2 regions of the Arthrobacter sp. YA7-1 genome follow, and region 1 is predicted to be linked to the other one. Evidence: riboswitches for the same ligand, from Rfam matches in the RefSeq annotation. Region 1 holds a riboswitch; the other holds the start of a gene.
What was found. A riboswitch is a leader RNA that binds a small molecule or an ion and turns the genes downstream of it on or off. The one in region 1 is predicted to bind thiamine pyrophosphate.
Positions count from the first base shown of each region.

Region 2: linked by a shared signal. The riboswitch ahead of thiD (bifunctional hydroxymethylpyrimidine kinase/phosphomethylpyrimidine kinase) and the one ahead of thiO (glycine oxidase ThiO) in region 1 are both predicted to bind thiamine pyrophosphate.

Region 1 is NZ_CP110114.1:3,057,237-3,061,443, reverse strand. Features, by position in the region: gene OIT41_RS14280 (RNB domain-containing ribonuclease) at 185-1,699, opposite strand; gene thiE (thiamine phosphate synthase) at 1,737-2,426, opposite strand; TPP riboswitch at 2,453-2,572, shown strand; gene thiO (glycine oxidase ThiO) at 2,564-3,868, shown strand; gene thiS (sulfur carrier protein ThiS) at 3,865-4,101, shown strand; gene OIT41_RS14260 (thiazole synthase) at 4,105-4,207, shown strand, end outside.
Region 2 is NZ_CP110114.1:2,583,349-2,587,555, forward strand. Features, by position in the region: gene rpmA (50S ribosomal protein L27) at 1-239, opposite strand, end outside; gene rplU (50S ribosomal protein L21) at 300-608, opposite strand; gene thiD (bifunctional hydroxymethylpyrimidine kinase/phosphomethylpyrimidine kinase) at 1,030-2,550, opposite strand; TPP riboswitch at 2,542-2,638, opposite strand; gene OIT41_RS12120 (Rne/Rng family ribonuclease) at 2,784-4,207, opposite strand, start outside.

The DNA.
Region 1 (4,207 bases):
CGCGGGCTATCTAAATACTGGCACTGGGGACCAGCTGGTGTATCTCAAGATCGCGTAGGGGCGGGCTTGTTGATGTCAAAAAATGAACTGAATCAACGACCGGGCATCCATTACTACTTACACAGTCTAGCGTCTGGGGACAATAAACCCCGGATCGCGGTCCCGGGCCCGCGAACGAAGTGCGCTACGGGAGGAGCTCGAAGGTGATTTGGCGGGTGGCAATGTCCGCGTGAAGCAGTTTCACGCGGACCTTCGTTCCGGACTCCATTTCGCCATCGCAACGAGCGGTGACCGCGGGCTCGGCGATCTGCACGACACCGTAGGGGCCGTGCTGGGCTCCGTTCCCGTTGCCGTTTCCGTTGTTGCCGTTGTGGCTGTTCCCGTTGCCGTTTCCGTTGTTTTTGGCGGGCTTCGATCCGGAAATCACCACGGCGTCGAATTCCTGTCCGATGTGGTTGACAAGGAGCGCTGCCTCCACCGTGTCCAGGGCCAGGTGCTCCATTTTCGCGGCCAGCTGGTCGGATGACGCCATGATCTCGGGCAGGCTCGGCAAAGCGTCCCGGGCCCATGCTGGTATCTCGGTTCCATTGCTGAGCGCCTCGCAGATGACCAGGACAAATCGATCGACCAGGCGGCGCAACGGAGCGGTGGTGTGGGCATAGGGTGCCCCGATGGCGGACTGCATCACGCTGTCCGGGACCTCGCCGTCGAAAGGCGTGTAACCGGCACCACGGAAAAGCAGTCCCGCTGAATGGAGGATGGCCAGTTGCCGGGGGTCCTTGGCATCGAGGCTCCGCAGGTACTCGCCATAGCTGGTCCCTTCGGTCCAAGGTTTGCCAAGCGCCCCGGTTTGCCGTTTGAAATGGAGCAACGAACGCTCATCGGGGGCGGGCATGGTCCGTAGGATTCCCACTTTGCCGTCGAGCATCAGCTGGGCGGCTGCCATCCCGGTCATGAGCGAAATCTGGGCGTTCCAGTCCTCCACCGGCAGCGAGGGAGCTGCGACGATCCTGTAGCCCTCGCCGTCGGGCAGCTGCACGATTTCCTGCTCAGGCATGTTCAGGCTGGCTCCGCCGCGGCGGCGTTCGAGTTCCACCCGCTTGAGTCCGACCTCCTTGAGGAGCTGGAGGACGGGATCGGCCGCGCCGGAATCGATCTCCGCCTGCACGCCTTTGTAGTCGAGCTTGGCGCGGCTGCGTACGCTTGCCCGACTCACAGAGACGGTGCGGAACTCCGCTTCGGCGTCGAGTTCGAAGTCCCACACGAACGCGCCGCACGTCTGGCCGGCCAACAGGCTTCCGGCGTGCTCGCTGATGATCTCGGGGTGCAGCGGTATGCGGCCGTCCGGGGCATAGTACGTTTGCCCGCGGTGGCGGGTTTCGGCGTCGAGCGCTCCTCCCGGGGGCACGAAGGAGGGCACATCGGAGATGGCGTAGAGGACCCTGTAACCATCGCCGGACCGGTCGATGAAGAGCGCCTGATCGAGATCCGTGGAAGAGGCCGGGTCGATCGTGATGAACGGAACGTCCGTGAGGTCCTGCACCGGCAGGGTGTGTCCGGAAACCGCCGCTTCGGCGTCGCGCAGCGCTTCAGCGGGATAGCCTGCAGGCAGCTCGAGTTCAGTCCGAAGCGCCGCCAGTGCTTCCGCGAGCTGATTCGACGTTTCACTGACATTCGGGGCTATCCGCTGATGTGACACGAAAGTCAGGGTAACTCCAAAATCTTTCGGCGTCTCGCTAGGCCGCCGCAGCGTCAAGGGCGGCCAGGAGTGCCTGGGCTGCCGCCGTCGGATCCTCTGCCTCGGTGATGGCGCGGACCACTACGATGCGGCTTGCACCGGCCTCCACTACCTCTTCGACGTTGCCCAGATCGATGCCCCCGATCGCGAACCAGGGGAGCACCACGCCGCCGACTGTCTCAGCGTCTGCCTGCTTCACCGCGCTGGCGGCGTACTTCACCAGATCGAGCCCGACGGCGGAGCGTCCCGGCTTGGTAGGGGTGGCCCACACCGGCCCGACGCAGAAGTAGTCCAGGCCGCTGCGGCCGGGGGACGCGGCGATGGCCGCGTCGATCTGTTCCGGCGTGTGCGTGGAGAGGCCGATGATGGTGGGGTCGTGGAGCAGCTTCCGGGCCGAGCGCAGCGGAATGTCCTTTTGGCCGATATGGAACACCGGTGCACCCGAGAGGGAAGCGACGTCCGCCCGGTCGTTGACTGCCCAGAGACGGCCGTGACGGTGCGCCACGGATTGCAGGATCTCCAGGAGTTCCAGTTCCTCGGCGGCTTCAATCGTCTTGTCACGCAGCTGGATGATGTCCACGCCGCCCTCGAATGCGGCATCGACAAATTGCTCAAAATCACCCTGTTGCTTGCGGGCGTCGGTGCAGAGGTACAGGCGGGCGGTGGTGTGGACATCGTGCTGGGTCATGGAAACAGAGTAGTTCCTCTAAACTGGGCTGGTACCGCGGGAGCCGCGGCGGCGGTCACAATCGCCGCGCGGCTGAGAGGGCTTCAGCGCCGACCGCTTGACCTGATCCGGCTAGTACCGGCGTAGGGAAGGACTCCATGGAAGAAGCAAACACCCGGAACGGGCCCCTCCACGCGGATGTCGCGGTGATCGGGGGCGGTGTCATTGGCCTCGGCATCGCGGGGGAAGCCCGCAGATCCGGCCGTTCGGTTGCCCTCATCGATCCCGCACCGGCCAGCGGCGCTACGTTCGCGGCAGCGGGAATGCTGGCGCCCGTCAGCGAATTGCACTACCAGGAAGAGGACCTCCTGGAGCTCATGCTCGAATCATCGGCGTTGTGGCCGGGCTTCGAACGCAATGTGACCGGCTCAAGCGCCGGGCGCGGCACGGGTTACCGCACGACGCCGACTCTCGCCGTCGGTGCGGACGCCGCGGACCGCCGGGCGCTCGCCGACCTTCGGGACGTCCAGCTCGCCCATGGCCTGGTGGTGGAATCCGTTCCGTTGCGCGAGGCGCGGGAGCGCGAGCCGCTCTTGAGCCCGCAGATTTCCTGTGCTTTCGATATCCCGGGCGATCACCAAGTGGATCCGCGCCGGCTCTCGGCCGCGATTCTCGCCGCCTTGGCAAACCACCAGCCCGGCGATTCGAGCTGGATCGCGGAGGCAGGAGACGGGTTTGCGGTCCACGACACTGCGGCGGGCCTCCTGTGGGAGGACGGGCGCGTCGTCGGGACGGTGCTCGGCTCGGGCGCCAAAGTTCTCGCCACGGAAACAGTAGTAGCCAACGGACTTGATGCTGCCCGCTTGAACGGCCTGCCGGATGGATTGTCGCTGCCATTGCGTCCCGTGTACGGCGACATACTGCGGTTGCGCGTCCCGGAGCATCTGCAGCCCCTTGTCACCGCCACCGTCCGTGGGATGGTGCGCGGAGTGCCCGTGTATATCGTTCCCCGCGACGACGGGACCGTGGTGATCGGCGCAACGCAACGCGAAGACGGTTTGTCGGCGTCCGGGGGAGGAGCCAACCCGGTGTCAGCAGGCGGCGTGTACCAATTGCTCCGCGACGCCCAGGTACTGGTTCCGGCTGTCGCCGAACTGGAACTCCTCGAAGCGACCGCCCGTGCCCGCCCTGGCACACCGGACAACGCACCGCTGTTGGGCCGTGTCGAAGGTCGCGAAGGAACCGTGCCCGGCCTCATCGTGGCCAGCGGCTTCTTCCGGCACGGCGTGCTCCTCACCCCGGCAGCGGCGAAAATCTGCGTCGGACTCATGGATGGCACCGTCGATCCGCGGTGGAACAAATTCCGCCCGGACCGCTTCTCCCGCCCGCTGTCTGCAGCAAGGGCATCCACAGGCGGCCCGTCGGCCGACACCCCACATCTCCTTCCGAAGGACCACGCATGAACATCAAATTGAACGGCGCAGACCACACACTGAGCGACGGCGCGTCCGTGACCACACTCGTCAGCCACATCACCGGACGGGTTGTGGACCCCAGCGGCCAGGCGGCCGACGGACGCAAGATCGGCGTCGCCGTCGCACGCAATTCCGAAGTGGTGCCGCGCAGCCAGTGGGCTGCCACCGCGCTCGCAGAGGGCGACGAACTCGAAATCGTGACCGCAGTACAGGGAGGCTGAACCATGACCACAGCAAGCACTCACGCAGCAAGCACCCGAACCGACGCCCTGGTAATCGATGGTGTTGAGTTCGGTTCGCGCCTCATCATGGGAACCGGCGGAGCCC
Region 2 (4,207 bases), 470 kb from region 1:
ATGTTCACTACGCGACGGCCACGGCGAGTACCGAACTCAACCGCACCTGCCTGCAGGGCGAACAGGGTGTCGTCGCCACCGCGGCCGACACCGGCGCCCGGGTGGAAGTGGGTGCCGCGCTGGCGGACGATGATCTCGCCTGCGGAAACGACCTGGCCACCGAAGCGCTTCACGCCGAGGTACTGGGCGTTGGAGTCACGACCGTTGCGAGTGGAGCTCGCGCCTTTTTTATGTGCCATTTGAAATGCCTGCCTTTAAATTCTGGGGAATCTGTTGAAAACCTGAACAGCAACCAGTGGTTACTTGATACCGGTGATCTTGATCTTGGTCAGTTCTTGACGGTGACCCTGGCGCTTCTTGTAGCCGGTCTTGTTCTTGAACTTCTGGATGACGATCTTCGGACCACGGAGGTCTTCGAGGATCTCAGCCGTAACCTTGACCTTGGCCAGATCCGCAGCAGCGGAGGTGACCTTGTCACCGTCCACCAGGAGCAGTGCGGGCAGCTCAAGGGTGCTGCCGGCTCCACCGGGGACGCGGTTCAGGGTTACGTAGTCTCCAACGGAAACCTTTTCTTGGCGGCCGCCTGCGCGGACAATCGCGTACACCACTTGGGCACTCACTTCTCTCGACGTTTATTACTAAATTTGCGTGCGGAACCCCGATCCGAAAACGGGCCTGGTTCACGCTGTGCCTCAACGCCGTGGACTCCGTTACGGAATCCATGAGTCATCCCTCGAACAAATCCACGTGAAATGTCAATTCCACATGAAAGGTCTCTAGGGGCATAACCCAAGTGTTGGCGTAAGCACCGAAGATCTAGATTACGCTAGTTTCGCCTTCGGCTGCAAATGAGGCCAGGTCCGGAGGCTGCCACGTGATGGCTGCCACAGACTGGCTATGCCGCCATCCGGTACCGTGCCCGTCAACCTTACCCTGCCAGCCGGGAAAATCCCGGATCCTCACGCCGACACGCTGCGGCGTCCGACGGAATGGCCCCGCCATCCCGTCCTTCCGCACCAGGAAACCGGTTCAGCCGTGCAGCCTTGGGGCATCAAAGAACGCAGTTTCATAGCGGCAGGATTCGGAGAATGCCTCCATCATGGCCGTACGCTCGGCAGGAGAAGCGGCCCGTGCGGCGGCATCCGTGATGTCGATCGCCTGGCGGGTGGCCTCGGCGAACGCCTCGTCCGCGTAAGTACGCAGCCAGTCCGCATAAGGGTGCTCGTCCGACGCTCCGGCCTGAAGGTAGCCATGGTGGAGCTGCTGTCCCACCTCGGCGTACAACCAGTAGCAGGGCAGCACGGCAGCCAACAGCACGGCATAGCTGCCCGACGCCGACGCCGCGAGCAAGTGGTCCACGTAGGCCTTGGTGACGGGGCCTTGCTTTTCGCTTACCTGCCGTCCGCTGAGCCACTTCCGATGGAGCTCGGACTCGACTTCAAGGCACATCTGCGAGCCGCGGGCCCAGAACAGCTGTTCGTTTTCGCTGGGGGCAAGGGCGCTTGCCCTGGCCAGGACCCTCGAATAGCCGTTGAGATAGATGGCATCCTGGGACAGGTAGTAGCTGAACTGCGCTTCGCCGAGGCCACCGGTTTGCAAGTGCTGGATGAAGTCCAGGCCATAAATGGCCGCAAGTTCCGTTTGGGCGGCGTCCCACATCCGGACGGCGAAATCCCCTGGCTGCAGCTCTTGCTGGAGCACGTGGAAATGATGGATCGGCCCGTTGCCCTTCCCCACTTCCAGCACCTCGGACTGGGTCAGGGCCTCCTGTAGCCAAGGCTTGACCACGCGCAGTGCAGATTCCCAATCGCCGAGCCGCGCCTTGGCCGTCGCCATCGCCGACGACAGGGAACATCCCGTGCCGTGGCTGTTGCGGGTCTCCACACGTTGGGCGGCGAATTCCACCACGTCCTGGCTCAGGACTCCCCCGGTGTTGACCAGGGCATCGGGGCAGCCCGCTCCCTGCAGATGGCCGCCCTTCACCAGGACGGTGTTTCCGCAGGCAGCTGCCAGTCGCTTGCCCTGCTCCAGCGCCGATGCCCAGTCAGTCGCCTCAGCTTCGCCAAGCAGCATGGCCAATTCGGGAAGGTTGGGGGTCACCAAGTCGGCGAGGGGCAGCAGCTCCCGCAGTGCGGTTTCAGCGGATTCCGCGAGGAGCCGGTCTCCACTGGTGGCGATCATCACCGGATCCAGCACGACGACGGCGGGACGCGCCCCGCCGAGCCAGCGGCGGACTTCGTGGATGACCGCGGCGTCCCCGAGCATGCCGATTTTGACGGCATCGACCGTGATGTCGTCGCTGATGGCATCCAATTGCTGGCGCAGGAACTCCACGGGAGGCACATGGACGGCAGTGACTCCTTGCGTGTTTTGTACGGTGAGCGCCGTGATGACGGCCATGCCGTAGCCGCCGTTGGCCGCAATGCTCTTCAGGTCGGCTTGGATTCCGGCACCACCCGAGGGATCCGAGCCGGCGATGCTGAGGACCCTGGGGATATGGTTCTGGACAGCCTTGAGCGGGTAGACGGCCGATTGCGCCGAAACAGTCATGCGAGACATCCCTTCGCCGGTGCTAACCGGACAGGTTCAACGGGTTTGGTCTCAGCCGGCTTGGTGCGCGGCACCCCGTGTCAGTCCCCTAGCTTAACCCGGATCACACCCCGCCCGCTGAAATCGCCCAATGCAACCGGGGCGTGCGGGGGCCAGGTGAAACAGCCGGAAACGCAGAAGCCCCGGCCGTTTCCACGAGAGTGGAACGGCCGGGGCCCTGCAGGGTATTGCGCCTAGAGCTGGGACTTGGGCACGCCGACTCCGAGAATGATCGGTTCCGCTGCCGGCGCCGACTTGGCCGGTGCAGCGTCCGGTGCCTTGGCCTCGTGCGCTGCCCCGCCGGAGGCAGCCACAGCGACCTCGTGGTGCTCCACGTTGGTGGCGTTGGCGGCACCCTGGGCACGGCTGGCACTGCGGTTGCGGCGGCCTCGGCGTCCACGCGAGCCCGAGTCCGGGGATTCACCGCTTGCAACGCCCGCGCGGGCCTCTGCTGGGGATTCCTGGGCTTCCACGGCTGCCGGGACCGTACCGGGCGCCTCCCCGAGTCCCGCGAACGCCTGAGCCAACAGATCCAGGCTCATCGCAGGGGCGCCGCTCGCTGGCTCTTCCTCGTGGTGGACGAAGGGCAGGGCCACTTCCTCGCCGCCGAACCGCAGCACAGGCTTCGAACGTTCCTCGCCACCCGATGCAGCGGCAGGAGCCGGGGCGGCCGGTGTTGCGGGAGTTGCTTCGGCTACGTGCCCGTCCGCGAGCAATTCCGCCGCGTGGTGGAGCTCGTCGTCGTGCAGGTGGGCAGCGTGGGCCGCCGCCGCGATGGTGGCAAGGGCGGCGCGGGTGGCTGCCTGCCGGTTCGGATCAGTGGATTCGACCGTGTGGACCGGCACCGGAGGCGTGACCGGGAGTTCGGCAGTTCCCTGGCCCGCGCCCCTGCCGCGGCGGCGCTTGCGCTGCTCCGGGCGGACGGCCGGCTGTGACTCAGTGCGTGGGTGGTGGTGTTCAGCTGCCACCACGTTGGCCCGACGGTGCTCGACAGGCTCGTCGTGCGTGACGATTCCGCGCCCTGCGCATGTCTCGCACTGCTCGCCGAAGACCTCGAGCAGCCCGGTGCCCATGCGCTTGCGGGTCATCTGGACCAAGCCAAGCGACGTCACTTCGGCGACCTGGTGCTTGGTGCGGTCCCGGCCGAGGCACTCGACGAGGCGACGCAATACGAGGTCGCGGTTGGATTCAAGGACCATGTCGATGAAGTCGATGACGATGATTCCGCCGATGTCGCGCAAGCGCAGCTGGCGCACCACTTCCTCGGCAGCCTCAAGGTTGTTCTTGGTGACGGTTTCCTCGAGGTTGCCACCGCTGCCGGTGAACTTCCCGGTGTTGACGTCCACAACGGTCATGGCCTCGGTGCGGTCGATCACGAGCGAACCGCCGGAGGGCAGGAAGACCTTGCGTTCCAGCGCCTTGTGGATCTGTTCGTCTACGCGCCATGCCGAGAAAATGTTCTGGTCCGAGGTCCACTTCTCAAGGCGTCCCACCAGATCCGGCGCCACGTACGTGACATAGGCCTCGATGGTGTCCCAGGCTTCGTCGCCGGAGACGATCAGCTTGGAGAAGTCCTCGTTGAAGACGTCGCGGACAACCTTGATGGTGAGGTCCGGTT